Regions from separate parts of the Pontibacillus sp. ALD_SL1 genome, predicted to be linked through region 4. Evidence: riboswitches for the same ligand, from Rfam matches in the RefSeq annotation. Region 4 holds a riboswitch; each other region holds the start of a gene.
The links. A riboswitch is a leader RNA that binds a small molecule or an ion and turns the genes downstream of it on or off. The one in region 4 is predicted to bind S-adenosylmethionine.
Positions count from the first base shown of each region.

Region 1 (7,810 bases), 810 kb from region 4:
CCACTTTAAGTGCGTCGATATCAAGACCGGAGTCAATCTCATCAAGGATTGCAATCTCTGGCTTAAGCATCATAAGTTGAAGAATTTCGTTACGTTTCTTCTCACCGCCTGAGAAACCTTCGTTTAGGTAACGCTGAGCCATGTTCTTATCCATTTCAAGTTCATCCATATTTCCGTCCATTTCTTTGATGAACTTCATAAGGTTAATTTCATCGCCTTCTTCACGACGAGAGTTAATTGAAGAACGAAGGAAATCTGAGTTTGTTACACCGCTAATTTCACTAGGATACTGCATTGCTAAGAAAAGACCAGCTTGAGCGCGCTCGTCCACTTCCATTTCTAGTACGTCTTTGCCGTCTAAGTGAATGCTTCCACCTGTGATCTCGTACTTAGGATGACCCATGATTGCTGATGCAAGCGTAGATTTACCTGTTCCGTTTGGACCCATGACAGCATGGAATTCGCCACCATTTATTGTAAGGTTTACACCCTTTAAGATTTGTTTACCTTCAATTTCTACATGAAGATCTTTAATTTCTAGTGTTGATCCTGCCATTTTGATACCTCCAATATGGTTTCTAACTATCGTAAATTAAGGATACGTAAAATGTATCGATTCTCAATCTATTCTCATTACAATTTTAAATCATTTCGAAAGTAATATCAACTTTTTACCACACGCTATAATAAGTTCTTACTATTAAGATAGTAGAAACCTAATCCGTGTTACACGCATAGGTTTTGCCAATTAACTTCCTTATATATATATAGTAACAACAAATCCTTAAGAAAGAAAACCACCTGCCCCTGAAAGATTGAACAAAAAATAAGCAGGCCAGTGGTACGCCTGCTTCAATTTATTAAGTAACACATTATAAACAATTTTTATCGATGGATTTGCCGATCAACTTCTGCTACAATTTGCCGACTTGCTTGGTACTCTGCTTCCCTACGTTGTTCTACCTTTAAACGCTGGTCAATTCGGCGACTATACTCTTGATAGCCCATTCCGTGAGATTGGTGCATCGCCTTTTCCATCTCACTTGTGTAGTTTAAGTTCAACTGGTCACTAATAGTGAATCCATCCCTTCAATTGTTTTCCAACTTAGTCTAGCATAATCCTTATTCCCATAACAAAGTCCATATAAACTCAATTTAAGGGAAGGAATGACAATTTATCTGAGTTGAAAGTGATACCTTTTTATACCCTATAATACATCGAATTTGCTTCTGTTTACTTAAATTTATGCAATTCTCAAATATTAATGAAGCTCTTGGATACTTTCATTAACGAGTGTTACTGCCTGACTAAGTGCTGCACCTCCACCAAAGGCAGCTGCTACGCCACAAGCTTCCATCATCTCTTCTTTTGTAGCGCCATTGTCGAGACATCCCTTTGAGTGATAAATCATACAATACTCATCTTGAGCAACGACAGCAATAGCTAAAGCCATGAGCTGCTTATCTTTTTTTGAGATTTGACCTTCTTTAAAACAAGCTTCTGAAAACTCACTAAAATGATGAGCTACATCAGGCATTTCTTTTTGAAATAGTCCCATACCATGTTTGTACGTGAATAATGCTTTTTCTGTTGAATTTTGTGGTTGATGTTGTTGATCCATAAAAAATCCCTCCCAGGATAAAAGTAACTATCACTATTATGAGCGATGAGTTTACTTTCTATCCAAGGAGGGACAGGATGACCATAATTATTTCACAGGTACAATAGCACCTTTATATTCTTCTTTAATAAAGCTACGAATCTCTTCAGATTGAAGAACCTCTAAAACCGTTTTTAGCGCTTCACTATCTTTGTTTTCCGTTTTTGTAACAAGAAGGTTCGCGTATGGAGAGTCATCCCCTTCAATAAACAAGGAATCTTCAGTAGGATTTAAACCTGCTTCTATTGCATAATTCGTGTTTATTGCAACTAGAGCATCTTCTTCACGCTCATAGTTTTGCGGAAGCAGCCCTGCATCTACATCCGGGCTGAATTCAAGATTTTTAGGGTTTTTTGCAACATCGTCGATTGTTGCTGATTTCTTCTCAACGCCCTCTTTTAATGTAATCAGACCTTGTTTTTCAAATAAGGAAAGGATACGACCATGTTCAGATTCAGAACGACGCATGATGACTTCTGTTCCCTCTGGAATCTCATCTACGTTTGTAATATTTTTAGAATAAACGCCCATTGGTTCATTGTGAACTGGGCCTAGACTCGTGAAGTCATAATCAAATTCTTGCTTCTGTTCTTTCAAATACGGTGTGTGCTGGAAGTAGTTTGCATCAAGGGCACCGCTGGCTAAGTCTTTGTTGGGTAGAATGTATTCTTGATATGTTTCAATTTTCAAATTGATCCCTTTATCTTTCAGGATTGGTTTAGCTTTCTCCAAGATCTCTGCGTGAGGAGTGCTAGATGCACCAATAACAACTTCCTCTAGTTCTTCCTCAGAACTGCTTTCCCCACTCTCATTGCCTGTTTCAGATCCATTGCTGCTTGAGTCATCCTCTGCTGATCCACATGCCGCTAGTGCGAATATGAATAATGCGCTGAGGAATAGTGTTAAGAATTTTTTCATCATTTAACTCTCCTTCTATCGTTTGTCTAATTTGTTAGATATAAGGTCTCCAACGAATTGGAATATGAATACAATAATGACAATTAAAATTGTAGCCAAGAATACAACATCAAAGTCCCAGCGTTGGAACCCTTTGAGATAAGCCAAATCACCAAGACCACCTGCTCCAATGACACCTGCCATGGCTGAATAGCTAATTAAGTTAATAGAGGTAACCGTAATACCCGAAACCAAAGCTGGCATTGATTCTGGAAGCAAGACTTTAAAGATAATTGTAGAGGTCTTAGCTCCCATAGATTTTGCTGCTTCTATTACACCTTTATCTACTTCTTTAAGAGCAATTTCAACAAGACGACCATAAAATGGTGCTGCTCCGATAATTAAAGCAGGCAGTGCTGCATTAGGGCCTCTTATTGTCCCAATTAAAAATTCTGTGAATGGGAATAAGAGTAGAATTAGAATAATAAATGGAATAGCACGGAACACGTTTACAATCGTTGCCACAATGAAATTCAATGGTTTGTTAGCCCATATATTTTGCTTTGAAGTTAAATACAGTAACAGCCCTAGCAACAATCCTAAGATAAACGTTCCAATTACAGAAAGAGCGGTCATATATAACGTTTCTTCCGTAGCCGTAATCAGATCTTCTACATTTGCGTTTGGAAACAACTTATGAAACATGATTATTCACCTCTACTTGCACGGACGTTTCGGAAATATAATCGATTGCCTTCTTGATGTCTTCTTCTGTCCCATCCATGTGAACATAGAGCGTTCCATAAGCACCTTTACTAGTTTGAGTAATCTTACCTTGTAAAATGTTGAAGCTCACAGTAGGGAATTCTCTCGATACCTCACTAATTAAAGCTTGATTCGTTTTCTCTCCCACAAAATGCAGACGAACGACTTGTCCAGTCTGATACTGAGCTAAGATCGTCTCCACTGCTTCGTCTTGGTCTTGATCGCCCATAATTTGTTCTACAAATCGTTTCGTTACTTTTTCTTTTGGATGAAGAAAGACATCTAATACATCGCCTTCTTCTACAACTTTACCTTCTTCCATCACCGCTACTCGGTGAGAGATTTTGCGGATAACGTGCATTTCATGAGTGATAAGGATAATCGTTAAGTCTAACTGTTCATTGATATCAACCAACAAGTCTAATATTTGATCAGTTGTTTCAGGGTCTAGTGCCGATGTGGCTTCATCACATAACAGAACTTTTGGTCTGTTAGCAAGCGCCCTTGCTATACCTACGCGCTGCTTTTGTCCACCACTTAGTTGCGATGGGTATGCATCTTCTCTGCCTGCTAGGCCGACTAACTTAATCAGTTCATCAACTCGTTCTTGCCTTTCCTTCTTTGGAGTTCCTGCGATTTCTAAAGGAAACGCAATGTTTTCTCTTACCGTTCGAGACCAAAGAAGGTTAAAATGCTGGAATACCATCCCAATCTCTTGTCTAGCCTTACGTAGACTGCCCGCTTTCAAACTTGCTATATCTTCACCATCTATGACGATTTCCCCGCTCGTAGGATCTTCTAATCGGTTAAGCAACCGAATAAATGTACTTTTACCAGCACCGCTATATCCGATCACTCCATAGATTTCTCCTTTTTCGATGTTCAAATTAACATCATCAACCGCTTGAACTTGTTTTGTCCCAGATTTGAATATTTTCTGTAGATTCTTGATTGAAATCACGGTTGTTCCTCCTTTTCAAATGCGAAAAAGTTTAAGGATTCTCTTGTATAACCTTCCCTAAACAAAAAACCTTACTATCCCCTAAGAGGACAGAAAGGTTTATCTAAACCGATTCGTCCTCTCATCTGTCTAAGCTATGCTTAGCAGGATTTGGCACCTTTCAAACATAGTTTGATGGTTGCCGGGCTTCAAAGGGCCAGTCCCTCCACCTCTCGTGATAAGAGTAAAATCCTTTATTCAATTAACGCTTTAACTCTTTTAAGTCTAGAAAGAATTCTAGCACGCGTCTTAACATTCAGTCAATATGAAACTTTCACTCAATTCTTTCATCTAAATAAATCCTATCAGCAAACAGTATACGGAAATGAATGGTGTAGATAATAAAAAAAACGTCTCCCAAAGAGAGGGAAACGCATGTACGTATACTCTCTTATCATTCAAAGCTCACGCCTTGCAGGAATTAGCACCGTTCCTAAAAAGGATGGTTGCTGGGTTTCAAAGGGCCAGTCCCTCCACCTCTCCAGATAAGATCTGAAATCGATTTTAAGTTAAATCATATGTTAGCATGGTGATAATAAAAGAGTCAATTCAAATCATTAAAGGAGGCAACGAACATGCAAGCACCTCACTTTGAGCTCCCCGCTATGGATGGCAGCCATTATCAATTGGAACAAGATCTCGGAAAAGTCATCGTCCTCACTTTTTGGGCTTCTTGGTGTCCCGACTGTTCAAGGGATCTTCCGAAGAAAGAACATTTCTATCAATCCTTAAATCGTGATGAAGTCAAAATGTTGACGATTAACGTAGCCGGAAGAGAACGAAACGTTGAAGAAGGTGTGGCATTTGCCAACAAATTTCTTGCTCAACCTACCCTAATTGATCGAGGACGTGAAGTTTATGACCTATATCAGTGTACAGGCGTGCCAACAACTGTGGTCATAAATCAACAGGGCAAGATTGAAGCGCAGTTTGGAGATAAAGCAGATGTCATGGAGATTATGAAGACGATTGGAACGTTATTATAAATGAATTGCAATAGTATAAATAAGGACTCCTTATGATGAGTCCTTATTTTCTCCAGTCATAGTTCGATCATTTGTGATTTACCAATACCTTCTCTCTACATTTCTTTACATGATTCACTCAATTATTTCTTGGGAAATCATCGTTCGACATTATTTCATACATAAGAAGAGGCTGTCCCATATAGGACAGCCTCTTCTTATTGATATTGATTCACTTTCTCATAGAGATAAGGTACTGATTGAAATGCATAGATTTTTTCAAGAATCATGCCTTTTTTTACGATCAGAAGACACGGAACACTCTCTACTTCGTAATAACTCATGAAGTCAGGATGAATCGCTGCGTTCAACTCTCTAAAGTCAGTTCCTTTTAATGTCTCTTCCAATGTCTCCAGCATCTTTCTCGCCAAATGGCAGGTCCCGCAAAAAGGACTATGAATAAAAATAAAATCAACATCTTTTTCACTCTGCTTTAACTCCTCTAAAGGACACTTGGATAGTGTTTGCAAAGAATACCACCTAACTATGTTAAGAAGATAGGATCAACCGATATGCTTCTGCTTACCAGAGCTTGGGCTAACTCTGACTCAGGCGTCGCAGCCACTTCTCTAAATGAACGATCTATATAAATATGCTCAGCGTGGGGAAGTTCGAATGATAGTTGTTTGCGTAACTTATGCCCTGAATGGTCTTCATCCACTAATATAAATACATCCTTATGATCCAGGTCATAATCAAGAATGAGCTGTTCCAGCCGCTCTACCCCTAGCGTTCCATTTGTGCATATGATCTCAACGTCTTCATTAATCACTTTTTGAATTTGTTGTTTATCAGTTTTACCCTCTACGATAATCACTTTTTCAAGTGCACTGATTTCGTTCATCGCAACCACCTGTCTTTTTCCAACGTAAGTGTTTCTTATTACTATATGTGATTCGGTGCAGAAATTCTCACTTCATAATAAAAATAATAATAAATAGGCCACTATTGATATAAAAGAATTTCTCTATTTAAGTGGAGGGGATAAATTTATATAAAGAAATGGCAGTGGAACCCCACTGCCATTTCCCCTAACACCAACCATTTTCATCATCGCAATCTACATACTTATCTACTCGGGAAGGGTTACTTGTCCCTCTCCAAGACTGATTCTGTCGCACTTGCTTGGTGGTATTTGTAACCTTTATACCCGTTCTTGATGCAGAACGGTTTCTCGCTGTAGAAGACTGGCGTTTTTTCTCCATCTTATTTCACCCCTTACACTTAAGGTGTCCTAGGATTGAGCATAGTATAATACCAATATTAGTCTTCAGCGATCATTTCTTGATATTTGTCAGCAGTCATTAATTTCTCAATTTCAGATTGATCAGATGGTTCTACAATAATCATCCATGCTTTTTCATATGGGGCTTCGTTAACAAATTCTGGGCTATCATCTAGCTCATCGTTGATTCCTACAACTTTACCAGAAATCGGTGCGTAAAGTTCAGAAACGGTCTTAACAGATTCAACGCTACCAAAAGGCTCATCTGTTTCGATTGTATCTCCTACTTCAGGTAGTTCTACGAATACAATATCGCCTAGTTCCGATTGTGCGTGGTCCGTAATTCCGATACGTACTTTGTCTCCTTCTACTTTCACCCATTCGTGTTCTTCTGAATAATACAACTCTTTTGGTACGCTCATTCATAACCCTCCATTTTACTTTTACATTCTTAATGTATTAAACACGGCTCAAAGAGCCAAATGTTTTGCCTATCAACGATCTACTTCCAAGTATTTTCAAACGTTTCTTCTTTAAACCCAACCGTTACTTGATTTCCATCAGTAACAATCGGACGCTTAATTAACATACCATCAGAAGCTAACCAAGATCTCATCTCAGCTTCACTCGCATCTTGAAGTTTGTCCTTCATGCCGAGTTCACGATATTTCTTGCCACTCGTATTGAAGAACTTCTTTGGTGGTAAGCCACTCTGTTGGATTAACGTTTTCAGTTGCTCTTCAGATGGAGGATGCTCAACAATATGTACTGTTTCGTAAGAGATGTTTTGATCATCCAACCATTTCTTTGCTTTTTTACACGTACCACATTGCGGGTACCAATAAACCGTTAACGCCATAGAAGGACCTCCTTTTCTCTATTATGTGCCCTCATTTTATCATATTTTACTGCAGCTTCCTAATTATTAGACACACAAAACCCTCCCCTTTGTTATTACAAAGGGGAGGGTTTTATTGTTAATCATTTAAAGAACGTATTTCTCTTCTTGGATAACTTTTGCTGCAACTTCACGTTTTTTCTTAATAACGTTTGTTGGAGTGTGGCGTGTTAGTTTACGAAGTGCTGAGAGCATCATTCGTAAAGAGTCGCCTTCTTCACTTGCAATCAGAGTTTCTTTTGCATGAGCTTCAATACGGTTAAATGATTCTTGAGTGTAAACTTGAGTCATAGCAAGTTTATGCATGTTTTTCTCTTCACCGCTTGACTGGATCGCCTT
Region 1 is NZ_CP062974.1:3,031,208-3,039,017, forward strand. Features, by position in the region: gene sufC (Fe-S cluster assembly ATPase SufC) at 1-556, opposite strand, end outside; gene IMZ31_RS15380 (YuzK family famiily protein) at 886-1,026, opposite strand; gene IMZ31_RS15385 (carboxymuconolactone decarboxylase family protein) at 1,263-1,622, opposite strand; gene IMZ31_RS15390 (MetQ/NlpA family ABC transporter substrate-binding protein) at 1,710-2,579, opposite strand; gene IMZ31_RS15395 (methionine ABC transporter permease) at 2,595-3,263, opposite strand; gene IMZ31_RS15400 (methionine ABC transporter ATP-binding protein) at 3,253-4,284, opposite strand; SAM riboswitch class I at 4,403-4,508, opposite strand; SAM riboswitch class I at 4,712-4,815, opposite strand; gene IMZ31_RS15405 (TlpA family protein disulfide reductase) at 4,899-5,309, shown strand; gene IMZ31_RS15410 (thioredoxin family protein) at 5,507-5,818, opposite strand; gene IMZ31_RS15415 (ribonuclease M5) at 5,833-6,192, opposite strand; gene IMZ31_RS15420 (DUF2553 family protein) at 6,380-6,553, opposite strand; gene gcvH (glycine cleavage system protein GcvH) at 6,612-6,995, opposite strand; gene IMZ31_RS15430 (arsenate reductase family protein) at 7,076-7,432, opposite strand; gene IMZ31_RS15435 (acyl-CoA dehydrogenase family protein) at 7,559-7,810, opposite strand, start outside.
Region 1: it holds a riboswitch for S-adenosylmethionine, as region 4 does, so the genes downstream of both, IMZ31_RS15400 (methionine ABC transporter ATP-binding protein) here and IMZ31_RS11305 (homocysteine S-methyltransferase family protein) in region 4, are expected to answer to the same signal.

Region 2 (7,810 bases), 830 kb from region 4:
TAACGAATCAAGAACTAAAATCAATCGCCAACGAATTAGCACAATAATAGTAAAGGGCTGCTCCAGCAGCCCATTTTGTGCGTTTCTGTAGAGAGGGGAGTCTTTTATGAATGTAATGGAAGCTAATGGATTAACGAAAACCTACAATGGCCAGGCTGGTATACGTGATGTGTCCTTAGAGATCCAAGAGGGCATGGTTTATGGATTCCTTGGTCCGAATGGTGCTGGTAAGAGTACATTTGTGCGAACGATGTTAGGTTTACTTAATCCAACAAGTGGAGAGGGGCGAATTTTAGGTGAGCCGATTGGCACTCCTAAATCAAGAGAAAAGGTAGGTTATCTACCAGAGTTGTTTCGATATCCAGATTGGCTTACAGGTCGTAAACTACTTGAAAGTCATGCAGAACTGTGTAAGGTGCCAATTCGTGAAAGGAAGAAACGAATTGAAGAAGTGATTGACCTCGTTGGCATGACAGGGCGTGATAAAGAAAAGATTAAAGGGTATTCAAAAGGAATGTCTCAGCGTATTGGACTTGCTTGTGCGCTTATTAATGATCCAAAACTGATTTTCTTAGACGAACCCACTTCAGCTCTTGACCCAATTGGAAGGAAAGATGTCCGTGACTTGATGCTTCATTTAAAAGATCAAGGAAAAACCATTTTCCTAAATAGCCACTTGCTTAATGAGGTGGAGTCAGTTTGTGATCATGTTTCTATTGTGCATAAGAGTGAAATGATCGTTCAGGGAAAATGGCGGGAACTGATGATGGTGGAAGCACAGGTTGAAATTATGTCCTCGGCTACAGCTGGATTAACCAATCATGATTTTCCTGACTTTGTTCGTAATGTAGAAAACAAGGAAGCCGTTAATGACCGTTCTAAAGCCTTATACCAATTGAAAAGGGAAGAGGATATTCCAAGACTTGTCGATTTCTTGGCGAGTCACAAGCTTCCTATTTATGAAGTAACACCCGTCATTCCTCATTTAGAAGATGTGTTTATGTACTGGGTGAATGAAAAGGAGCAGCGTTATGTGGACCATCGCTAAGTTAACATTTAAAGAGATTGTATCCAAACGGATTTTCCTTATTACGATGATTATGACAGCGGTCTTCCTTATTTTATATGGCGTAGCGATTCACTATGCAGTGAAAGACTGGGAAAGTTTTGGGGCCTCAACGGTAGACCAAATGATGCAACAGCAGCTGTTCTCATCACAATTACTTAGTGTTGGACTTTATTTCTCTTCGTTCATTGTTGCTTTGCTCTCTATTTTATCTAGTGTCAGTGCAATTGCTAGTGAAATAGATAGTCATCAAATAGATACGTGGCTAATGCGCCCCATAACTCGTACACAATTTCTTTTAGGTAAAGTCATCGGACTTGGAGGTCTGTTGATTGCTTACGCGGCTTTATTGTTTGCGGGTATCATCATTTTGCACCAAGGCATAGGGGGCGAAGTTGTATCCCTTGATTTCTCAATTAGCCAGATTGCAAGTGCTGTATCAACGTATATGTTACAACCTCTAGTTTTAGTGACATTAGGTGTCATGTTAAGTAGTAGAATGACAACCCTAAATGCAGGGATCGTGTTAATCATCCTATACGGATCTGCCTTCATTGGAGGATTTGTTGAGCAAATTGGAACCATAATGGAAAAGGGGGCACTTGTGAATATTGGAATTATCTCAAGCCTTATTTTTCCTGTAGACGCCATGTACCGAAAAATGACGGTATTCTTATTTGATACAGCAGATAATCCCGTCAGCCTTGCTCAGCAAGGGATGTTTGCAAGTGCATCAGCTCCTAATAATGTGATGATTCTTTATACCATTATGTACGGATGTATTGCGCTTGCAGTAGCGATTACATTATTCCGGAAGCGTGATGTATAGGGGGGGGCACATGGGGAAGTGGTGGACCATTTCATTATTTACGATTTTCTTTTTGTTTTTATTATTTGTATTTACAAAGCGAGAGACATTGGCAGGGCAATTGTTAGGTGTTGACCCTTTCTTATAGTTCTAAAGGGATAAAAAAATGACGGGATACATGTATCCCGTCATTTTTAGTAATTTTACGCAGATTTTTTAAAGCGTGGGAACCCAATTGCAATTGCTATGAGACCTGAGATTGCAATTAATATAGGATAGAAAGAATACGGTAGTAATTCTATTGGCGATAGGCTACCGATTTGGGCTGCTGTTAATAATTGCGCTCCATATGGGATTAAGCCTTGGATTGTACAAGAGAATATATCTAGTAAACTTGCAGACTTTCTGGAATCAATCTCATACTCGTCAGCAATGTTCTTTGCCAATTGTCCAGTCGTAATTATAGCAATTGTATTATTTGCTGTAGCTAAGTTTGTAGTGGCTACAAGACCGGCGATACTTCCTTCGGCACCACGTTTAGAGCGAATTCCTTTTGTAAGGGTATGGAGAAGGAATTGAATGCCGCCATTGTGTTGAATCATAGCTACGATTCCGCCAATTATTATTGTAAGGAAAATTAATTCCGACATGGAGTTAATTCCTGATGTTATGTTAGACATAAAGGCATCAAGAGAATAATCACCACTAATTCCTCCAATTATTCCTGATAAAAGAATACCTCCAATGAGCACGGCCATCACATTCAGTCCTGCTAACGCACCCACTAAAACTCCGACATAAGGAATCACTTTTAACCAGTTGAAGCTATCTGCATCAACAGACGATGTTCCGCCTGAAGTGATCACGATTAACAATATAATAGTCGCAATAGCTGCAGGGAGAACGATGAAGAAGTTGGCTTTGAACTTGTCTTTCATTTCAGTTTTCTGTGTTCGAACCGCCGCAATTGTCGTATCAGAAATGATGGATAGGTTATCACCAAACATTGCACCACCAACAACAGCTGCAAGTGATAAGGCTGCAGAAAAGTCTGTTTCGGCACTAATACCGACAGCAATTGGTGCAAGTGCACTTATTGTGCCAACCGATGTTCCCATAGAAAGTGAAATGAAGCCAGCAATAATGAAGACTCCAACAATGATTAAGTTTTCAGGAAGATAAGTTAATGCCAGGTTTACTGTAGATTCTACGGCACCAATGCTGCTTGCCACCGATGAGAACGCACCGGCTAATATGAATATGAAGACCATAATCATGATGTCAGGATGGCCTGCACCTTTTGCAAATTGCTCCACTTTTTCGAAGGTTGGCTTCTTACGATTTTGTAGAATTGCAACAATCGCTGCAATTAGGGCTGGGATTAAGATTGAAATATAATAGAAATCACCTGTTACTATGCCAGATCCTACAAAGATAACTAAGAAAATGAGTAAGGGTAATAGAGCAAGTGGATTCCCTTTGTTTATATTCATGTTGCTGCACCTCTTTCTTGCTTGTTTAAATTCTTGTGTAATGGAAAACACTAGCCATGTATCATTAAAAAAGCCCTCTTCTTAATCAGAAGAGGGCTTTATATTTAGAGCTCCTCTTCTCATCTATCAAGTGTAACCTTGCTGGATTTGGCACAGCACTCATTTGCAATGAGCCCGCTGCCGAGACATCGTAGGGCCAGTCCCTCCGCCTCTCGTGATAAGAAGGAGTATTCACTTTTTGTTTTACATGCAGTACCTAAGTTTACTTATAACGTGGTTTATTGTCAATGAATGAAGAAAAAATGAGGTGTTGATAGGTTGGTGAAGAGTGAATGAAGAGACTCGTGTTGTGAGAAAAGTAAACTTTTTGGGAACAACTCCCTAAGTATACGTATGTTTAAATCTTGTACGAAAGTTTCATTTTCTTATAATCCCTATATTTACCTATTACAGTAAAAATGAAGTAATGAAGGGATCTTGTTGTATTATTATAAAAAATATGTCTTTTTTGAAAACAAATTGTAATATAAACGTAACTTTATGACAAACAAACTTTTGGTAGAATAGTCGTAGAAGAAAAAACAGACGATACTAGAAGAAAATGGAGTGGGGAATATGTTGAAGAAAATTGTAGCTTGTGGAATGGCTGTAATGTTTACGTTTAGTGGTGCATCAGTAGCTGGGGCGGCTAGTCAAGATGATTTGTTAAGTGTAGCTAAGAATCATATGGGAGTACCTTATGTATTTGGTGGTCAAAGCCCTAGTGGATTTGACTGTTCTGGATATACACAGTATGTCTTTAACAAAGTGGGTATCTCAATCCCTCGTACAACTGGAAGTCAAGCCACAGTAGGACAAGCAGTTAGTAAAAGCAATATGAAGCCAGGAGACCTAGTATTCTTTGAGAACACATATAAAGCAGGCATCTCGCATGTCGGAATTTATGTGGGTAATAATAAGTTTATTAGTGCTACCTCTAGCAAGGGGATTGATATTGTCTCTCTTAGCAATCCGTACTGGGGTCCTAAGTTTTCTACGGCACGTCGTGTAGCAGGGTTAAATAATGTAGACAGTTTATTTGCAGATGTGGATGAAAATCATGTTGCTTATGAAGCGATCAAAGCTTTAGTTAGTAGTGAGATTATAAAAGGATACCATGATGGTACATTTAAACCTAACCAAGATGTTACTAGAGGGCAAGCAGCTGCTTTATTTAACAGAATCATTGAGCATGAAGCTTCTGATAAAACAACATTCCCAGATGTAGATCCTAATCATCAATTTGCTAATGATATAGCAGCTATGAAAGAGCTAGACATTATTAATGGCTTCTTAAACGGTGAATTTAAACCAAACGAAACGATCACATTTAGTGAAATGACTACGATGGTTTTAAATTCGTTTGAAGCATCAGGTATTGAAAAGGATCAAAGTGTAAAAAGCTATTCCGCAGAAAATGTATCTCGCGCTGATTTTTCTTCAACTTTATATGACACACTTTATCAACACCAACAGTAAGTCTATCTTACACGTACGGTTATATATCCTCTTTGGTTTCAAAAACCAAAGGGGTTTTTTTATGATTTATTCTATTAATACCCAGGTTAATGGTGCTATAAACTCGTAGAGATCAATCATTACGCAATTTTAGTTATAGAACATAGCTTAATATACGTTTACCATCATTTAATAGGTCAAATGAACTTAGCAAAAATAAGGTTTGAGCCATAAGAACTAGTCCTCTAGTACCTAAAATTATCAGAATATTGATATATTTCTAATTTTTGATTATGATGAATGTAACTTACATCCCATATTCCAAATATGTTTGGGAAAAAATGCAGATGTAATACAGCCTTTTTGGCTATATTGATAGATAGACTTTCCCAAACGAGAAAATGGATGTGAGAGGGGTAGTCTCAACATTTGAAGCATACACTCTAGCAAAGGAGGATGCTTCAGTAGAGAGTGAGTTGATTCAAATCTTAAAAGGGTCTGAAGTGGGCAAAACAATCAAGTTACATCGGTTAAACCAAAATCGTACTCTTGAAGAAACGGCTCAAGGTATTTGTTCGATTTCTTACTTAAGTAAAATCGAAAATGGGCTTACGAAATCAAGTGAGGAAATTGTTCAACTGCTCTTACATCGCCTGGATATTCCAGTCGAAGTACTAGAAGAAGGCGTAGATGAGGAGTTACTCGAGCAAGAACTACACGAATGGTATACCGTTATCATGCAAAGAGAAACGGACCAGGCAACAGAGTTATATGTAAAGTTAAAGCAAAAATTGAGCACACTCTCAACTCCTAGTATACTAGCTTTGTTTAAGTTGTATGAGGTTCGCTATCATTTGTTGATGCGTCATTTTGCAGAAGTGCCGGTCTTATTAGACAAGTTAGAGAGAATGCAAGATTTGTTTGAGGAAAAACATCAGTACTATTATATAAAGTTCTCTGGCCTTTATCATAATATGCAAGAGAGATATCGAGAGGCTCAGCAATATTATAAGAAGGCGTTAGCACTTGTTCACCAAAATACGCTAAGTGATAGTGAACGAGCTGATTTGTACTTTATAACAGCCATTAATGAATCATCTCTTCAAAATGTGACTCTGTCCCTTCATTACGCAAGATTAGCGTTAAATTTATACACGATTCAATTCGATTTTAAAAGAAGTGGAGATTGTCAGATTTTACTTGGGATTTGCTATAAGCGGATTCACCAGTTTGAACAAGCGGAACAGTGCTTTCAGCTGGCGGTAAAGGCAGCGGGAAACTTGCAGAGTTCTTACTTAAAAGGGATTGCTTACCATAACCTCGGAGCTCTTCATGCAGCTCTCAAGCATCATGAAAAAGCAATTGATTATTTTGAAAAGAGTTTAGTGTTTAAAGATGATCATAACGTAAAAGGAAAGCTAACAAGTATTGCCTCCATTGTGGAATCGCTTTTTGAGTTAAGTGAACGAGGCAGGGCGTTGGAATGGATCGATCGAGGATTAATTATGATCCAACAACAGAACGATTTCCAAATTCTACGCTATTATTTTCAGGTATATAAATACCGAGTTCTTGAGGATCTCATTAGTCTGGAGCATTATTTAAAAGAAACAGTCATTCCTTATTTTATCGATAACGAGAATCAGTTCTATATCGGACTTTATTGTGAACTGTTGGCTGAGTGCTTACAAAAACACAAAAGGTATAAGGATGCTTGTTACTATCTAACTCTAGCTAATGAATCATATAAAAAATTATCAATTACGTAGAGGGAGAGTGGGGAAGTATGAAAAAATGGATGATTTCAGCTTTAGCAGTAGGGGCAATTGCATTTTCGGCATTGGGAGGCTTCACAACAAGTCAATTATCACTTGATGAAGAACCAGAACCAACAACAATTGAATTAACAGATATTTAATACTAAAAATCCCCTGGCTCTTATGAGCCAGGGGATTTTGATTTGTATTGGAGGAGGTATTTTGCTCAAAACCATCCTCGTTAGGAAGAGTGAACGGTTGATCTTGAGTTAATTGAAGTTGTTTTTCTGTTATTCATGACTTTGTAAAGATACATAACAATAAACACAAACAGACCCATCACAAAATATAACGGTTTATATCCTAGTAGGGAGACTACGACTCCCAAAACATAAGATCCAGTTGCAATTCCTATATCAAAGAGTGTAAAGAATGTCGCTGTTGCATGGCCGCTTCGGTGTTGATCAGCAGATTGAATAGCTAACGTTTGGAAACAAGGCACAAGACTCCCGTAGCCAAGACCGATTAGTGTAGCTGACAGCAAGAGCATAAAGGGAGAAGTTGTCATACTTAAATTAAATAAACCTAAAGCAAAGAGGCCTAGAGACGGATAGATGACAATGCTTGGACCTCTAGAGTCAAAGATGCGCCCGACGAACGGTCTCGAAATGAGCATCGCAACAGCAAATACAGCAAAGAAAAAACTTGCTGCTTCTAGTAATCCAAGAGATTTCGTATAAATAGAAATATAAGAAATAACACTAGAGTAGGTGAAAGCTAGTAAACTTCCTACTAATGCAATGGGTAAAGCATTTATTTCAAATAAATCATGAAGGGTTATTTTCTTCCTCTTGGAAGTTTCTTTCATAACGGGAGCAGCTACAAAGCTAGTGAATAGAAGAGCTCCAGCTAAAAGGGCACCAAGTACAATAAAGAGTGTTGAGAATGAGATCCAATTTAAAAGCGATAAAGCCAAAAAAGGACCTGCAACAACGGCAAGATTCATCGACATAGCAAAATACCCAAGTCCTTCTCCGCGTCGGCTATCAGGTATAATGTCTGCAGCAATTGCACCAGCTGCTGTAGTGGCAATGGCGAACCAAATACCGTGAAAGAATCGCAAAGCTAATAATAAGTAAAAACTAGTTGCTGCTACATAAACGAATGTAGTCAACATAAATAGTAAAAG
Region 2 is NZ_CP062974.1:1,394,418-1,402,227, forward strand. Features, by position in the region: gene IMZ31_RS07035 (anti-sigma factor family protein) at 1-47, shown strand, start outside; gene IMZ31_RS07040 (ABC transporter ATP-binding protein) at 107-1,048, shown strand; gene IMZ31_RS07045 (ABC transporter permease) at 1,032-1,895, shown strand; gene IMZ31_RS07050 (Na+/H+ antiporter NhaC family protein) at 2,078-3,367, opposite strand; SAM riboswitch class I at 3,484-3,591, opposite strand; gene IMZ31_RS07055 (C40 family peptidase) at 3,983-4,885, shown strand; gene IMZ31_RS07060 (helix-turn-helix domain-containing protein) at 5,272-6,633, shown strand; gene IMZ31_RS24630 (hypothetical protein) at 6,651-6,782, shown strand; gene IMZ31_RS07065 (MFS transporter) at 6,863-7,810, opposite strand, start outside.
Region 2: it holds a riboswitch for S-adenosylmethionine, as region 4 does, so the genes downstream of both, IMZ31_RS07050 (Na+/H+ antiporter NhaC family protein) here and IMZ31_RS11305 (homocysteine S-methyltransferase family protein) in region 4, are expected to answer to the same signal.

Region 3 (7,810 bases), 1.8 Mb from region 4:
CGTTTATGATGGCAAAGGCGAGACCTATGTTGTAGAAACATCTCCAAGAGGTGTCGAGGTGCGCCAATCGAACGTATGCACGAACCATTTCGAGATTATGAAACATGAGAACCGGAACTACTTAAAAGACTCTGAGCGTCGAATGGATGTCATTAATCATGAAAAGGATCAACTCACAAGCGGATATGAAGCTTTTCGATTGATGAACGATTCTGACCGAGGTGTATTCTCGAAGCAATATCGGAACTGGGCAGGAACGATTCACACCACCGCCTATTTCCCAAAGAGCCTTACAGCCTGGATGGCCCTTGGAGGCAACAGAGAGCCAGTAGAATTTGACTTTGCTCACTGGTTGCAAGGAAATGACCTGGACATCTCCCGCATCTATGGCGAAGTCGACACAGACCTACCATTTGTCCACATGGACGAAAACGCACGCTAACAAAGAAGGGCCACCTAAAAAGGTGGCCCTTCTTTGTTGCTGTAGGTTGTTTCCGTTCGCTTTAGTAGAGTGTAAGGTGGTTCGGGAAATTACTCGCTTTCCGCGGCGAGCTGGGGAGCCTCCTCAATCGCTACGCTCATTCCGGGGTCTCCCCTAGGCTCCTACTGCCGCAGGAAAGCGAGTTGTCCTCCAGCCAGCCCAAGCTCTTTTACCGTAACGGACCTTCTCTGCCTATAGTTACCTTGGAATGCTTACGCGTCTGAGCGGTGGGCGACTACTTCTACTTCGACTTTAACATCTTTCGGCAGACGACTTACTTCAATGGCTGCTCGTGCTGGGTAAGGTTCTTGAAGGAAGCTGGCATAGATTTCATTAACTGTTTGGAAGTCTTCCATAGAAGCAAGATAAATATTCGCCTTAGCGATATGCGCATAGTTAAGGCCCGCTTCTTCTAAAATCGCTCCAACGTTCTTCATCACCTGTGTCGTTTGCTCGCTCACATCATCTGAAACAATTTCCATCGTGCTTGGGTTTAGTGGGATTTGTCCGGATACGAATACAATTTGACCAAGGTCAATTGCTTGAGAATAAGGGCCGATTGCTTCTGGTGCGTTGTTTGTTGAAATTGCTTTAACCATTTTGAAAAACTCCTTTATTATTTAATGGGACGGTATGTGAGGGAGTCCACCCCTATAAATGAAGGCCTCATTATTCATAAAAAAAGTCTAATGGACACGCATAAATGCGATGAACTTTTTATATAATGAGGATACAAAAGTTGATGAAAGCTTGCGTGGCAAGTACGCCTATCATACCATATATTATCAGAAAATTTTAACGATCGAAATTTTTAGGCGCTTACCACTTTACTTCGCTAATGGGATCATGTATGATTTGGGTTAACTTAAAATTTTAAATAGCGATAAACTTCTTATCCAGAGAGGCGGAGGGACTGGCCCTTTGATGCCCGGCAACCATCGAGTCGATGAATACAATCGACAAGAACGGTGCCAATTCCTGCAGGAACAATATGTTCTTGGAAGATGAGAGGATCGTACGGATATACACTTACGAGCCCTTTCTTGGATAAAAAGAGAGGGCTCTTCTATATGTAAGAGGCCGCGATCGTACTCTCGAAGAAAGAAGTGTCGTTTTAAGAAAGGGAGAGATTAGAATGGCAACAGCAGTATTTGCAGCAGGATGTTTTTGGGGAGTAGAGGCTTATTTTGAACGAATTGAAGGCGTGAAAGCGACACGCGTCGGATTTATGGGAGGCACTGTTACAAACCCTTCATACCAACAGGTGAAAGCAGGGGGAACCGGTCATGCGGAAGCAACGAAAGTTGAATATGATCCAAGCCTGATTTCCTATAGCGAACTTGTAGATCACTTCTTTGAATGCCACAACCCTACACAGCGTAATCGTCAGGGCGAAGACGTAGGTTCTCAGTATCGATCTGTTATCTTCGCTACAGAAGAACAACAAGCGATTGCTTCTGCCAAGATTACTGAATGGAACAACAAAGGTATATTCAAGAGCGAGATTGTTACGGAAGTTAATGAAGTTACAGAGTTTTACGACGCTGAAGAGTATCATCAGAAGTATCTTCAGAAGAATGGCTCCGTTTCTTGCGGAATTGGCTAAGGCAGCCTGACTTGTGTTTCTTCAGAACATATGATATTTTAATTTCAATGCCACCTCGTAATCGATACGACTGCGGGAACTTAACCATCCGTTTGAGGTGGCAGGTTACATAATGATTCATTCTAAAGGCGATACGAACCGTTATTCATAACGGTTCGTATCGCCTTTTTCTCTTTCTAGTTTTATCTGAATTAAAGCTAAAACAATAAAGCATGTAGCTGCAACTACATAACAAAACAGCGTAAACCATGTGGCAATATCATTAAAATAACCAATAATCGCAAATATAAATCCCACTATAAAGAGGAGAATAGTCTTCATAGGCTTACCCTTTGTCCTTTATCTTGTTTCTTAGATAGAAAAAAGATACAACTATTTAATAAACTCATATGATCTACCTCCTAAAAGATTTCCTTACCGTTTACTCATATACGATCTTATCTATGTTTAGGTTTCCTTTTTGTTCTCGGTATATATAAATAGGTGTCGTGATATTCCAAGAACTGACTTGAACCGAAGAATAGGGGGTGACCCCTGGTAAGGAAAAGGTATTGGAAATGACAACCCCTCTATAAGTAGACAGTGTGATGGAAAGCTCTCTCATGGCTCTAGTGAATAAGTAACAATAAATGAGGTCAAATTGTTCGGGTGAAGCGGTAAAGAAATCTTTTCTAATAACAACTATATTGCGGTAACCTCTTAAGCGAATCATCCCTTTCATATAGAGGAATGGGATTAAGGAGGTTTCATAGGCGTACACCGTTGCGGTAGGAAATTCCTTAGAGAAAGCAATGGCCATTGTTCCCCAACCAGCGCCAAAGTCGGCGATTGTAGAAGGATTGTAAGCTTCTGCAACCCTTATTACTTCTTGCTTAACCTTAAGACTTGTAGGTGTTGGCGTGATTCCATTTGTAAATGAACGTAATACAATAGAGACAAGAATAAATGTGATGGTTGCAAGAAGTATGACTGTCATTGCATTTGTAATCATAAAAAAAGAATTTCCTTTCCGATTGATAATTGTGAGATATAATTCTTTGAATTCTACAAAATATGCCATTTTCACTTGAATGTAAACTCTGAGAAGTCGATAAAAAGAAAAAAGATGACTTCTGGAGGTAGCTGATTATGAATGTTAAGGACATGCGTTTGCAAGATGTGAAAAAGAAAAACGTGTTAATGACTGCTACATATAGTATTACTATGTTGTCAGGGCTAACCCTCGCTTTACAACAGGAGGCTGTTTTTCGAGCGTCGATCTATGGAATAGAGTTAATCATGTTCTGGATATTGCTCTATGTATTACAAAGGCTGTTACAAAAACCAAAAGTGTTTGCTTACATCGCTGTGCTTATGCCATTCGGTGGATATGGCTGGATAGTCTATTTAGAAGGCGGAACCCTAACTGGGGATTTAATTCTTTTATTCCTAGCTGTATTCTCGGCCATCCATTTAGACCGTAGGAACTTTGCGATAGGGTATGTCCTTGGGCTTGCTACTTTAATTGCCAGTCATACTTGGCCTGACCCAGATCAAGTAGAATTGATGAACACGATTTTCCCTGCTATAACGTTTATCTATTTGTTAATGGGAGTCATGTTAGGTGTAATGGTTTATTTGGCGGAACAAACGTTTAAGAAACTTGAGACGATTCTTTACACCACTGAACAGGAGCGAGAGATTCAAGCCAAGCAGAAGGAAAAGCTTGAAAAAGAGGCTACACTCATTGCGGAGAACATTACCCGTGTTAACGATCAGGTTCAGATAAACGTTCACGCACAAGGGGAAATGAAAACAGCCGTTCAAGAGGTGTCAGCTGGTGCCCAAAGTCAAAGTGAGCAAATTACAGATATTTCGGAACACGCTCAAAGTACGATGACAACCATTTCTCAAATGAAAGAGTCGCTAACCGTTCTTCAGTCAGAAACGAATCAAGCGTCTAAAGAGATTAATGGAGGCCAACAACGTATTTACCATCTTGAATCTGAAATGAATGAGCTACGAAAAGTGATTCGCATGCTCAATGATACATTTAATATCTTAACAGGCAAAATTAAAGAAACGAATCAATTTACTGAAGATATTCAGCAAATTACAGAACAGACGAACCTTCTTGCTCTTAATGCTTCGATTGAAGCAGCAAGAGCCGGAGAAGCAGGGAAAGGCTTTTCAGTGGTAGCTGATGAAATTCGTAAGTTGGCAGAGGTAACGGGTCAGTCAGCTAAGAAGATTACCACAAATCTTGGAGAATTAAATGATAGCAATGCAAAAGCGTTAAATCAGATGAAAACAGGTAGTGAAAAGCTCGATGAAAGTGTAGAAACCATGAACGAAGTTGTTTCTTCGTTTGAACGTATCCAGTCATCATTACGTCATGTCGAGGAACGTACAGATGAGTGTAACGCCATAAGCGGAGATGTCGAAAATCGATCTCGTCAAGTAGAAGCAGCTACGAGCGAACTAGCTGCTATTATTGAACAAGCTTCTGCAAGTATGGAAGAGATGAGCGCGACGATTGAGAGCCTTAATGAAGATAGTGAGAAAATTGGAGCTTATATAGATGAAACCTCTACAAGCGCAAGGCAGCTTATATCCCTTTAAGGTATATACCCCTATGAGCATATATGGAGTATCATTCCTTCTCCTGTGGTACACTACGAGTAATCGATTATATGTTAGGTGGTGTACCTATGCAACACGCTCAAACAATGGAAGAGATTCGTTCAACAATTGAACAAGATGGATTAAACCTCTTATATATTTCAAGGCCAGGATGCTCAGTGTGCCATGCCCTTTTACCTCAAATTGATGAAGTATTAGAGCAGTACCCTGCCGTTCAAGCTGTGCACGCGGATGCAGATGAAATCCCTGAAATAGCAGGGGAATTTTCTATCTTTACTGTACCTGTAATAATGGTTTTTGCGGATGGGAAAGAGCAATTTCGTAAAGCTCGTTTCGTACCTGTGGATGAATTCGAAGAGCAACTTGCAAAGTTAAATCGTCTTATTAATGAGTAATTGAAGAGCCTCGTTCATTCCTTATGAGAATGGACGAGTTTTTTATAGATGGTAGATTAGATATCCGCTTTTGTGCTCTCGCACTAGAGCCGCTTTTTGCTCAACTTAAGCCACCATTACGTAAGTGGAGCCATGTCTCCTGATCTTGCGCTATAAAAGTCAGATTTAAGCTGTTATTTTTATAGCTTGAACCTGCGCAAACTGACTTGAGTCATGTATCACTAACTTAAGCCGAGCTCGCAGTATTTGAGCCGTAATCCTCAACCAGTGAAGAGTCAATTACTGAGTAATGAGCTTTCTGTTATCCTTACTTTTTCATTACATATACATGATAGAATACTAATAAAGCAGATGCTCTGTGAAAACGATGTAAACTCTTGGAGTAAAGAGGAAATACTAGAAGGTGTCACGAAGATAATGAAGAGAGGATTGATCCAGCATGATTTACGTGCTTTTTGCGGTTGTAGCCCTTTTCTTAGCGTATATGATTATTCGTACGGATCGTAAGAGAGAAGAGGTTGAGGAAGTAGGACAAATGTCCATCATTAGCAATTATATCGTTATGGAAATAGAAGATGAAGAGCAATTTGAGCAATCGTTTCAACCATTGAAAGAGCTTTCTGAACAGTATTCGTGGTTTGAGCCTGGTCATATACTTTGTAGAGTTGACCTTTATGGGGACCAATATGAGGATACGTGGGACGGGCTTCTCGCAAACACTAGCTATAACAAGGAACAAGAGCCGTACTTCTTGTTTTTCGAACATAAGATTCATACGGTAACTCAATCTGATTTACCGTGGGAAGCGTTGGTTTTCGAGACGGCTAGTCTTGAGGAAGCGAAGCAGTTCGTGAGTGGTTACGGTCGTTTGAAATAGGTTTACATTCGCACGTAATGCGGTAATTTGTAAGAAAAAGGTTACCGGAGGTGGGCGATATGCCTTGGGATACAAATGATTATCCAAGCTCATTAAAGAATTTAGACACACCTATAAGAAAGAAAGCAATCGATATTGCGAATGCAATGTTAGATGATGGCTATGACGAAGACCGGGCTATTCCAATTGCGACAGAACAAGCGAAAGAATGGTATGACAATGCAAGTGAAAAAGAAGTCAATCAGGTGAAACAGATGAGTGATCAGGATTTAAAGAGTCGTGATGATCAAGACAATCAGTCTGATCCTCGACCTGAACTTCTTGAAAAAGGAGAACACGTTGTAGCTCATGAAGATGGGTGGGCCGTTCAAACAGAGCAGGCGAAAAAGCCTTCAGACGTGTTTGAAAAGAAGCAAGATGCTATTGACCGTGCCAAAGAGATCGCTCAAAACAAAGGAACGAAAGTCATTATCCATAAAAAAGATGGCAGTATCCAGGAACAAACATCATACGATTCATAATTACCAAAGCTGTCTCATACAACAAAGGTGGGACAGCTTTATTTTAAATCTGGCAAAGTGTCTTGAGTTTGAGTTTATACTTAATAGAGGAGAGGTCGACTTATGAAACATAACTATTCCATTGATGAGTTTATTCGGCAGACAAAGCAGGATGAATCGGAGAATGATTACTTTGAGTTAGAAACCCCTCGTATGCTTGAGGTTAATTTAAATGGTGATGTGTGGGCTAAGATGGGGTCCATGATTTCTTATAATGGATCCATTCGATTTGAGCGCGAAGGAATCCTTGAACATGGAATTGGAAAGATGTTTAAGAAAGCTTTCTCAGGAGAAGGTGCTTCTCTCATGAAGGCAGATGGTAATGGAAAGCTTTATTTAGCAGATCAGGGGAAGAAGATTACCATCCTTCATCTGAATAATGAAGCAATTACGGTAAATGGCAATGACCTTCTTGCTTTTGAACCTGGCATCGACTGGGACATTAAGTTGATGAAAAAGGTAGCTGGCATGATGTCTGGAGGGCTTTTTAATATTCGATTAGAAGGCCGCGGACTTGTAGCCATAACCTCTCACTACGAGCCTTTAACCCTTTTGGTTACACCGGATCAACCTGTTATGACGGATCCTAACGCTACTGTGGCTTGGTCTGGACATTTGCAGCCTGAGTTTAAAACCGATGTTACGTTGAAGAGCTTCTTTGGACGGGGGAGTGGAGAGTCTGTTCAAATGAAATTCTCTGGTGAAGGCTTCGTAATCGTTCAACCTTTTGAAGAAGTCTACTATTCTCAATCTAACCAGTAAGTGAACTAGCACTGCTCCTTCAAGTATGTTTCCGACTGCATTCGTTCATACTGATAGAAAAAAGGCAAGGAGTGGCAGGATTGAAGCATCAACTGAAACGGATTGAGCGTAGTGGCAATAGAAGAGCTGAACATAAGCTCGTTGGCGTAAGTGTTGGGGAACGTGAGGAATGGCTATGGACGGCTTTTGTAAAGAAAGGGAACGTTGGCTGGGTATTTGTATCGAGCCGCCCGAAAATGATGAATAGCAGAGAAGTAGAATGGAAGAGTCAACAAACTGTTCCGCCAGATGTGAACCGATTCATATCGGAACTGGCACAAAAAGTCGATGCTTTGTTTAAAGTAAATGAAGTCTCTTAATCAAAGCGACCTTTCTTGTACAAGAAAGGTCGCTTTTTATGCGCAATATATGATTTCTATATAGCTGAACCTTATTCGCTAGCACGGGATTCGTCTTTAAATACGCCTTTATGTGCTCCGTCACAGAAGGGTTTGTTACTAGATCGTC
Region 3 is NZ_CP062974.1:429,898-437,707, forward strand. Features, by position in the region: gene IMZ31_RS02220 (C45 family autoproteolytic acyltransferase/hydrolase) at 1-442, shown strand, start outside; gene IMZ31_RS02225 (Rid family detoxifying hydrolase) at 694-1,080, opposite strand; SAM riboswitch class I at 1,371-1,492, shown strand; gene msrA (peptide-methionine (S)-S-oxide reductase MsrA) at 1,617-2,087, shown strand; gene IMZ31_RS02235 (hypothetical protein) at 2,229-2,408, opposite strand; gene IMZ31_RS02240 (methyltransferase) at 2,509-3,078, opposite strand; gene IMZ31_RS02245 (methyl-accepting chemotaxis protein) at 3,216-4,688, shown strand; gene IMZ31_RS02250 (thioredoxin family protein) at 4,778-5,104, shown strand; gene IMZ31_RS02255 (hypothetical protein) at 5,544-5,981, shown strand; gene IMZ31_RS02260 (DUF2188 domain-containing protein) at 6,041-6,502, shown strand; gene IMZ31_RS02265 (AIM24 family protein) at 6,605-7,303, shown strand; gene IMZ31_RS02270 (hypothetical protein) at 7,384-7,662, shown strand; gene IMZ31_RS02275 (CDGSH iron-sulfur domain-containing protein) at 7,734-7,810, opposite strand, start outside.
Region 3: it holds a riboswitch for S-adenosylmethionine, as region 4 does, so the genes downstream of both, msrA (peptide-methionine (S)-S-oxide reductase MsrA) here and IMZ31_RS11305 (homocysteine S-methyltransferase family protein) in region 4, are expected to answer to the same signal.

Region 4 (7,810 bases):
AGTTCATTACATTAGAATCCCAGTAAAAGATTTAGAACAGTCCGCAGAATGGTATAGAGATGTATTAGGGCTCCAGTTATTAACTATTACGGAGGAACCAGTTGCGATTATAAAAGTAAATGAAGGCTCTTTTTTACTTGTGTTAGTGCCTACTGAAGATGAAACGTTTGCGCATTTTACAATTAATCATGAACAAGCATTTAGTATTGGCTTTACAAGTCCAAAATTATCTGAATTCCATCAACACTTAATGAATCATCAAGTTAAAGTGGAGAATATAGAAGAAGATAAAAATCATGCTTATTTCCATTTCTATGACCTGAATGGTAATAAACTTCAAGCACACTGGTAAGGTTTAGTGAATCAGTATTTTAGTCGGTGTAGGTTCTTTTATTGAAATTCAATAAGAGGTTTTTGTTTCCACTAGAGCGAAGATAATAAGGGAGGAAGTTAATCATAAGGAGGATATCGTATGGAGCTTGGTGCATTTTCTGTTAGCTTAACTGTAAAAGACATTAACAAATCTAAGGCTTTTTATGAAACGTTAGGATTCGATTCCCTTGGAGGTGTCCCTGATCAAGATTGGGTTATTATGAAAAATGGAAACTGTGTGATTGGGCTTTTCCAAGGCATGTTCGAGAAAAACATCTTAACTTTTAATCCTGGATGGGATCAAGATGCTAAAGAACTGGATTCTTTTACCGATGTCAGGGAACTTCAAAAAAAGCTAAAAGAAAGTGGAGTTAAAATCCTTTCAGAAGCAGATGAAACGAGTGAAGGTCCAGAAAGTTTTACAATTGAAGATCCTGATGGGAATCCTATACTTATTGATCAACATAGATAATTGAATTTAATAGGTTTTATCACAATCGGGTTATAAAAAAGGAGGAACAAACAAATGGTTTGTTCCTCCTTTCTTACAATTTTAGGCTTTCACGCGATACGCTTGATTATGCTTTTTCAACGAGTCGTCTGAACCAAATAGGAAGTGTTTCTTCATATCAGGGGAGTACTTAGAATTAATCGCTTCACGGCCAACTGTTTCAGCTACTTCACGAAGCATGCTGGGAGAAGCGCCGCAACATAACCCGAAGTAATTGACCCCTGTGTCTAGTGCATCTTTAGCCCAACTAGCAATCTCGTAACGGTTGCAGTAAAGCGGATCAAGAGAGGTTGGGAATGTCGTTTCTGTTGGTATATGACACGCACAACCGCCATCTGGTAGGTTAAAGAACGTTGGGTGTTCTTCTGAGGTGCGGTAGGGAACAGGTAGTGCAGCTACATAACCGTCACAAGCCTCACGAATTTTTTCTACAAAAGGCTGCATTGTAATAGGTCCGCGGAAGCAGTTCATTCCAACAACTAAAGCTCCTTGTTCTTGAAGCAAACGACAGGCTTCTTCTACTTCATAGCCGTCACGCATTCTATTCTCGCCCATAACGCCCAGCGTAATAACAGCAGGGAGGTCTTGCTTTAGCACTTCTTCAAGAGCAATTTGTGCTTCTTCATAGTAGTAGAACGTTTCTCCGTTTACGAAATCGACCCCCTCTTCTTTACACCAAGAGATCATCTCGGCAAACATTGTGCGAACGGCCTCTTTTGAAGACTCATCTTCAGGATTAAAGAGGTTTGTATTTGATATGTTTCCAGCCACAAGCGCTTCTTCGACTGGATTCTCCTGAGCCACTTCTTTTGCAAGACGAATTGCTTGTCGGTTAAGTGGTTCTAATAGCTCTTCTTTCCCAATAATGCGCATCTTCTCACGGTGAGCATTATAGGTGAAGGCTAACACAACGTCAGAACCTGCATTCATATAATCGCGGTAGGTTTGCTTTAGTGCTTGAGGGTTATCAAGAGCTACTTCAGGAACGAAGGATCCAGCTTGGAGGTAGCCTCGACGCTCCAATTCGAATAGATAGCCTTCTCCGCAAATAACCGGTCCATCCTGTAATCGTTGTTCGAGTGTTCGTTTCATGTTAATCAATCCTTTCGAGGGTGTAAGTAATAAGGAAGAGGGTATAAGAAAACCCTCTTCCTGAATAAGAAGAGGGTGTATGTAACAAGGCCTCCTCTTATCTGCCAGATCAATAAACGATCTGTAGGAATTAGCACCTTTTTCAAGACGATCCTTGAAAGGTTGCCGGGCGTCACAGGGCCTAGTCCCTCCGCCACTCTGGATAAGAGTATGTTATTTAATTAGTAAAGCTTGATATGGATTATAACGGGTAATATTTTCATCGTCAATCCTTTTTCAGAAAAATGTTAAGATTCTATTTTTTTGTAAGATAAGGTGGGAGGTATGGGTCATGAAGAGAACTCTACAGGTAAGAAATGTAAGCGCTGACGAGATTGATGATAAATTTTTAACAGAATTCGATCGCTTTCAAGAAACTAAAAATGTGTGGTATACGACTAACCAAACTGATGTAAAGATAAAGTCTGATTCTTTTATTGATAATTGGAGCGTAAAGCAGAAAAAGGATATTTCCATGTACTTAAAACGATGTATCGAAGAAGGGGGAGGTGTAGTAGCTGCCTTTGAAGGAAATCAGTTAGCAGGATTTGCAAATATAGAAAATCGTTTTTTCGGGTCAGCATATCAATATGTGCCACTTCCTTTTATTCATGTTTCAAATTCATATCGCGGGGAAGGCATAGGGAAACAATTATTTTATCAGTGTTGCGAGATCGCTAAAGACCTGGGAGCTGAGAAAATTTACATTGGCGCTCATCCGGCAGTAGAAACGCAACGTTTTTATCAATCCGTAGGCTGTATACTAGCGCAAGAGGTCAACGATGAAATCTATCAGAAGGAACCGTTAGATCTTCAATTAGAAAAGCTTTTATAAAAGCGCCTGCTCAAGTGCAGACGCTTTTCTTTATAAAGCAAGTTCGTATCGTTTTTTGTAGTGAGGATGAATTAGATAATAATAAGGATAAGCTTTACTGTACGTTAGCTGAATGATTGGACCTGCAAATAGTACACCAGTTGCAGTGCCTAGTCCAACAGGGCCTCCAATTAAGAGCGCTGATGTTGATGTAGTAAGCGCTACAAGTGTTTGGCTAAGGCGTAAGCTTATTTTGAATCTGCTTGCGATGGCTAAAAAGAGCTGGTCCACAGGCGCTCTTGGCAAGGCAGGCAGAATATACATCCCTACTCCGACAGCGCTAAGAGTAATTCCGAGCATAAGCGCTCCAACCTGTAACAAGAATGGGGAGTGGAGCAATGTGAAGTTATGAAAAACGACCTCGAGCCAAAAGTCTAGAATTAAGCTTTCTAATACAAGCGGTATAATGGCACGCGGTTCCGGTGTCTGCTTCATGAGCCAGCCATTAGCGAAAATAAACAAGAACTGAAAGAGGGCGTACCAAACACCGACAGTAAATCCAAGTTGATCAGATAATCCCACAAACAAAGCTGTCCAAAATCCCGCGCCTAAAGTGGCTTTAATAAGTAATGCCACACCGAAAAAGTTAACCAACATACCTAACAGATAAATACTTACGCGATATATCATTCTTGACCCTCGTCTTTCCTTTAGTATCAGGGCTTTTGTAACCTTGAGCCATTCTAGTACGCATTAGAAGTTTGGGTCAATCTAAAAAGAAGAGCTGTAGATTTTGAAAGAATTTTCTGATAAAATAACAAAAAGAACGAGTTTGGGGGAGTTATCATGTTTCCGTATGGTTCAAGTGTAGCGTGGAAACGTAAAGGAAATAACGTGTTGTTCTACTATGCTGCTTTAGGTGTGGTGAGTTTGTTCCTATTGCTTCTGTTCCAGTCGGGCCTTACTTCAAGTGATAAGCTTTTATTAGGGGGCACTTTAACTATTGGAGTAGTAAAGGCCTTATACTATTATTCAATAAGAAAGAAGTCATACATTGAATTTCATGAAGATCATCTTGAAATTGCGCAAATTCCATTACTAAAGAGTAAACAAATAAATTACAATCAGATTCATAATGTCGTTATGATTAACAATGATATGCTGACGTTAAATATGGTCGATGGATCAGAAGAGACCATCTATCGCGATAAGTTAACGGATGTTACCTTTAATCAAGTAAAGGGTATCCTTGTTGATCAACTAGGTCCTAGATCTGCTCATTTATAATAGAGTTCGGAAAATGGGATTGGCTTTTTAGGAGTGCTCAACTTAACTGTTGCACTTCTTTTTTATTTGTCTTTAACTTCTTCAAGTTTTCCTCTTCGTACCTTCATTAAGAAGTTTCATCTTATCAAAAAGTATTATTGTTTGAGCTGGTTCCTTTTCCTTATTTTAAAAATGGGTAGTTTAGTTCGAAGGGAAATGAGGGATAGTTCAGAAATTGTAATGTAAAGAAGGGAGTTGATGGTTTGGAAAATTCGAAGAAAGATATGCCGCTTTTTGTGGCGGTTTTGCCGCTACTCATTATGATTGTGGGGATGGGATTTACGATCATTAAGTATGAGGGGGCGCCTCATGTACCTTTATTGTTAGGGGCTTTTTCAGCTTCTATTATTGCTTTACTTTATGGGTATTCATGGGAAGCTATTGAAAATAGTTATTATAAAGGTATACATAAATCGTTACCAGCAATAGTTATTTTAATTTTAGTAGGCCTGATTATCGGTTCATGGATTGGTGGGGGAATTGTAGGGAGTTTGATTTTTTATGGACTTAAACTCATATCACCTGGCTTTTTCCTCGTCTCCATTATGCTTCTATGTACAATTGTTGCCTTATCGATTGGAAGTTCATGGTCGACGATGGCGACAGTAGGTGTTGCAGGTATGGGTATTGGAATTAGTATGGGGATTCCAGAACCAATGACAGCTGGGGCTATTATTTCAGGAGCATATATGGGTGATAAGATGTCCCCTTTATCAGACACGACGAACTTGGCTTCAGGAATAGCTGATGTGAACTTGTTCGAACACATTAAACATATGCTTTATACTACGATTCCAGCTTATCTAATTGCATTTTGTATCTTTTTCTTTTTAGGAAGACAATTTTCTGTAAACGGTTTCGAAAAGGATAAAATTGAAGGAATTATGACGAGCTTGGAGAGCCACTTTCTTATTTCTCCTTGGTTACTTCTAGTTCCCCTTGTCGTCATCATACTCGTTTTATTTAAAGTTCCTGCATTGCCTGCTTTAAGTATTGGGGTTATTTTAGGTTTTCTTTGTCAGATTGTAGTTCAGGGAGATCAAGTAGGCACGGCTGTGACCACACTTTACGATGGCTTCTCACTAGAGACTGATAATGAGATGATTCGTGAACTGCTTAATAAAGGTGGATTAAGCAGTATGATGTACACAATCTCGCTTACTCTTGTAGCCATGATTTTTGGAGGTGTATTAGAAGGTATGGGGATGCTTGAGAGGTTGATGGATGGCATTGTCAGTTTAATACGCTCTGGTAGAGCACTCATTCCAACCACTATTTTCACCTCATTCCTTACGAACATATCGATGGCAGAGCAATACATCTCTATTATTATACCTGCTCGTATGTACGCGGAAGTATATCCTAAGCATAACCTTCATCGTAAGAATTTATCTCGAGCGGTTGAGGATGGAGGTACAGTGACAAGTGTTCTTGTCCCTTGGAATACAGGAGGTGTTTTTGTAGCAGGGACGCTTGGTGTTCAAACGCTCTCCTATGCACCTTATGCTTTCTTTAATATCATTACACCAATTCTGTCGATTATTTTTGCCATTATAGGTTTCAGCATTGTGAAAAATAAGATAGAAGAAAAGTCAGGTCAGTCGACTTCAATGTAACAAAGTAAGGACTAAGCCTCGCAAGGGGTTAGTCCTTTTTTTATGATTTCCGTACAAATGATGGGCACTTTGCATAGGATGGGGTGATGAATTTTTTGAAGGGGATGATGAATGTGTATTATGGTTCACACATTGATCCGTATCAGGATGGTGCTTCATACGGCACAACTGAAATGAGTAGAAGCAACCAGCGCGTAGCAGAAGCGCTGTTAAGAGGAATAAAGGGTGAGGCGACAGCGGTTGACTTCTATAGTCGCTTAGCGCAAGCTGCACCTAGCGAAAAGGATTATATAAATATCGTTCAATCGTTGAGGAAAGAGCAAGATCATTTGAACCGATTTACGGATCTGTATACAGAGATTATGGGTAATCGTCCAACGTATCAAATCAATCCTATTTCGTTTCATACGTATGAAGAAGGTTTAAATAAAGCCTATGACATTCAGTCTGAAAATTATGAAGTGTATCGTGAACATTATGAGCAATCTCATCTTTCACCGGTCCACGATGTATTCTTAAGAGCTTGTAATGACGAAGTGGAGAATGCTGAACGATTTAATGCACTATCATCTGATGAAACACGTCTGACATTGCAAGATTACGGTGGAGAGCCTTTTGTTATCGATATTAATAAGGCCACTCTTGAAAACGATACGTTCCGTACAGCTCTGTGGACCGGCGAACATTTTCAAGTCACATTAATGAGTATACAGCCTGGAAGCGACATTGGGTTAGAAGTTCACCCTAATGTAGATCAATTCATTCGACTTGAGCAAGGAGAAGGTTTGGTACAGATGGGAGACACGAAAGACCAGCTTACGTTTGAACAAAAGGTTGGGGATGACTTTGCCATCATGGTACCAGCAGGGAAATGGCACAATGTGAAGAATATCGGAGACATACCGATGAAAGTGTATGTTATTTATGCACCACCTGAACATCCATTTGGTACGGTTCATGAGACGAAGGCAGATGCAATGGAAGCAGAAGAATAAGGGAAAGGTGCAGTGACTTCCTCACTGCACCTCTTTTTATTTGTCACAAATTAAGTTAAGGGGTAGAAGCTGTTAACTTATAAGTTTCTCTACCAGTTTTATAACCTTACTTTGAGCTGTTCCAAACCTCTTAGTAAAAACATCTTCCGCCATGTAGGAGGTGTATGTCGGGCGAGCTCCAGATTTGGGCAAGAAGTTAATAGATGTCGGAGAGCAATTTTCCCTTCTAATCTAGCAAGCGGTGCACCGAGGCAAAAGTGAAAGCCAAACCCAAAGGCTACATGCTGATTATTGGACCTCGTTATATCGAAGTTGGATGCATTTTTAAATTTCTGTTCATCTCTGTTCGCTGAGCTTAAAGAAGCAAAGATCACATCACCTTGTTTTAAAGTCTTGCCGTGAAACTCACGGTCATCTTCCACCCAGCGAGCGGTTGAGAAGTCAACTGGGCTATAGTAACGGAGCCCTTCTTCAATGGCGCTTTCAATTAAACTGTGGTCCTCTTTTAGTTTATTGAATTGATCGGGATGTTGTAAGAGCGCGTAAATCGTATTGGCTATTAAATTCACTGTTGTCTCATGACCGGCGATGATAAGAAGTACAACCATTGAATAGAGTTCATTACGACTTAATTGTTCACCTTCTTCTTCGGCTTGAATGAGGTTTGAGATGAGATCGTCTTTAGGTTCATGACGGCGGCGCTCGAACAGCTCACATAAATAAACTACGAAGTCTTTGACGTCTTGTGAGAATTGAGGGTGTTCCCCTTCGGATGCTGATACAATTGTGTTAGACCATTTTCGAAACGAGTTACGGTCTTCAGCTGGCACTCCTAGCAGCTCACTAATGACGATAATCGGTAATGGGAAAGCAAACTCATCGATTAAGTCTACAGGGCCTTGTTTTTCTTTCATTTCTTCAATTAATTCTTTGGCAATTTCATCAATCCTTGGGCTTAAGCTTGAGATCGTTGTGGGATTAAAGTAAGGCGTGACAAGTTTGCGAAGTCTTGTGTGGTCGGGTGGGTCAAGGTCTAGCATCATAT
Region 4 is NZ_CP062974.1:2,222,639-2,230,448, reverse strand. Features, by position in the region: gene IMZ31_RS11315 (VOC family protein) at 1-352, shown strand, start outside; gene IMZ31_RS11310 (VOC family protein) at 473-844, shown strand; gene IMZ31_RS11305 (homocysteine S-methyltransferase family protein) at 926-1,975, opposite strand; SAM riboswitch class I at 2,070-2,184, opposite strand; gene IMZ31_RS11300 (GNAT family N-acetyltransferase) at 2,307-2,849, shown strand; gene IMZ31_RS11295 (YczE/YyaS/YitT family protein) at 2,880-3,518, opposite strand; gene IMZ31_RS11290 (hypothetical protein) at 3,675-4,115, shown strand; gene nhaC (Na+/H+ antiporter NhaC) at 4,379-5,770, shown strand; gene IMZ31_RS11280 (cupin domain-containing protein) at 5,857-6,765, shown strand; gene IMZ31_RS11275 (cytochrome P450 family protein) at 6,864-7,810, opposite strand, start outside.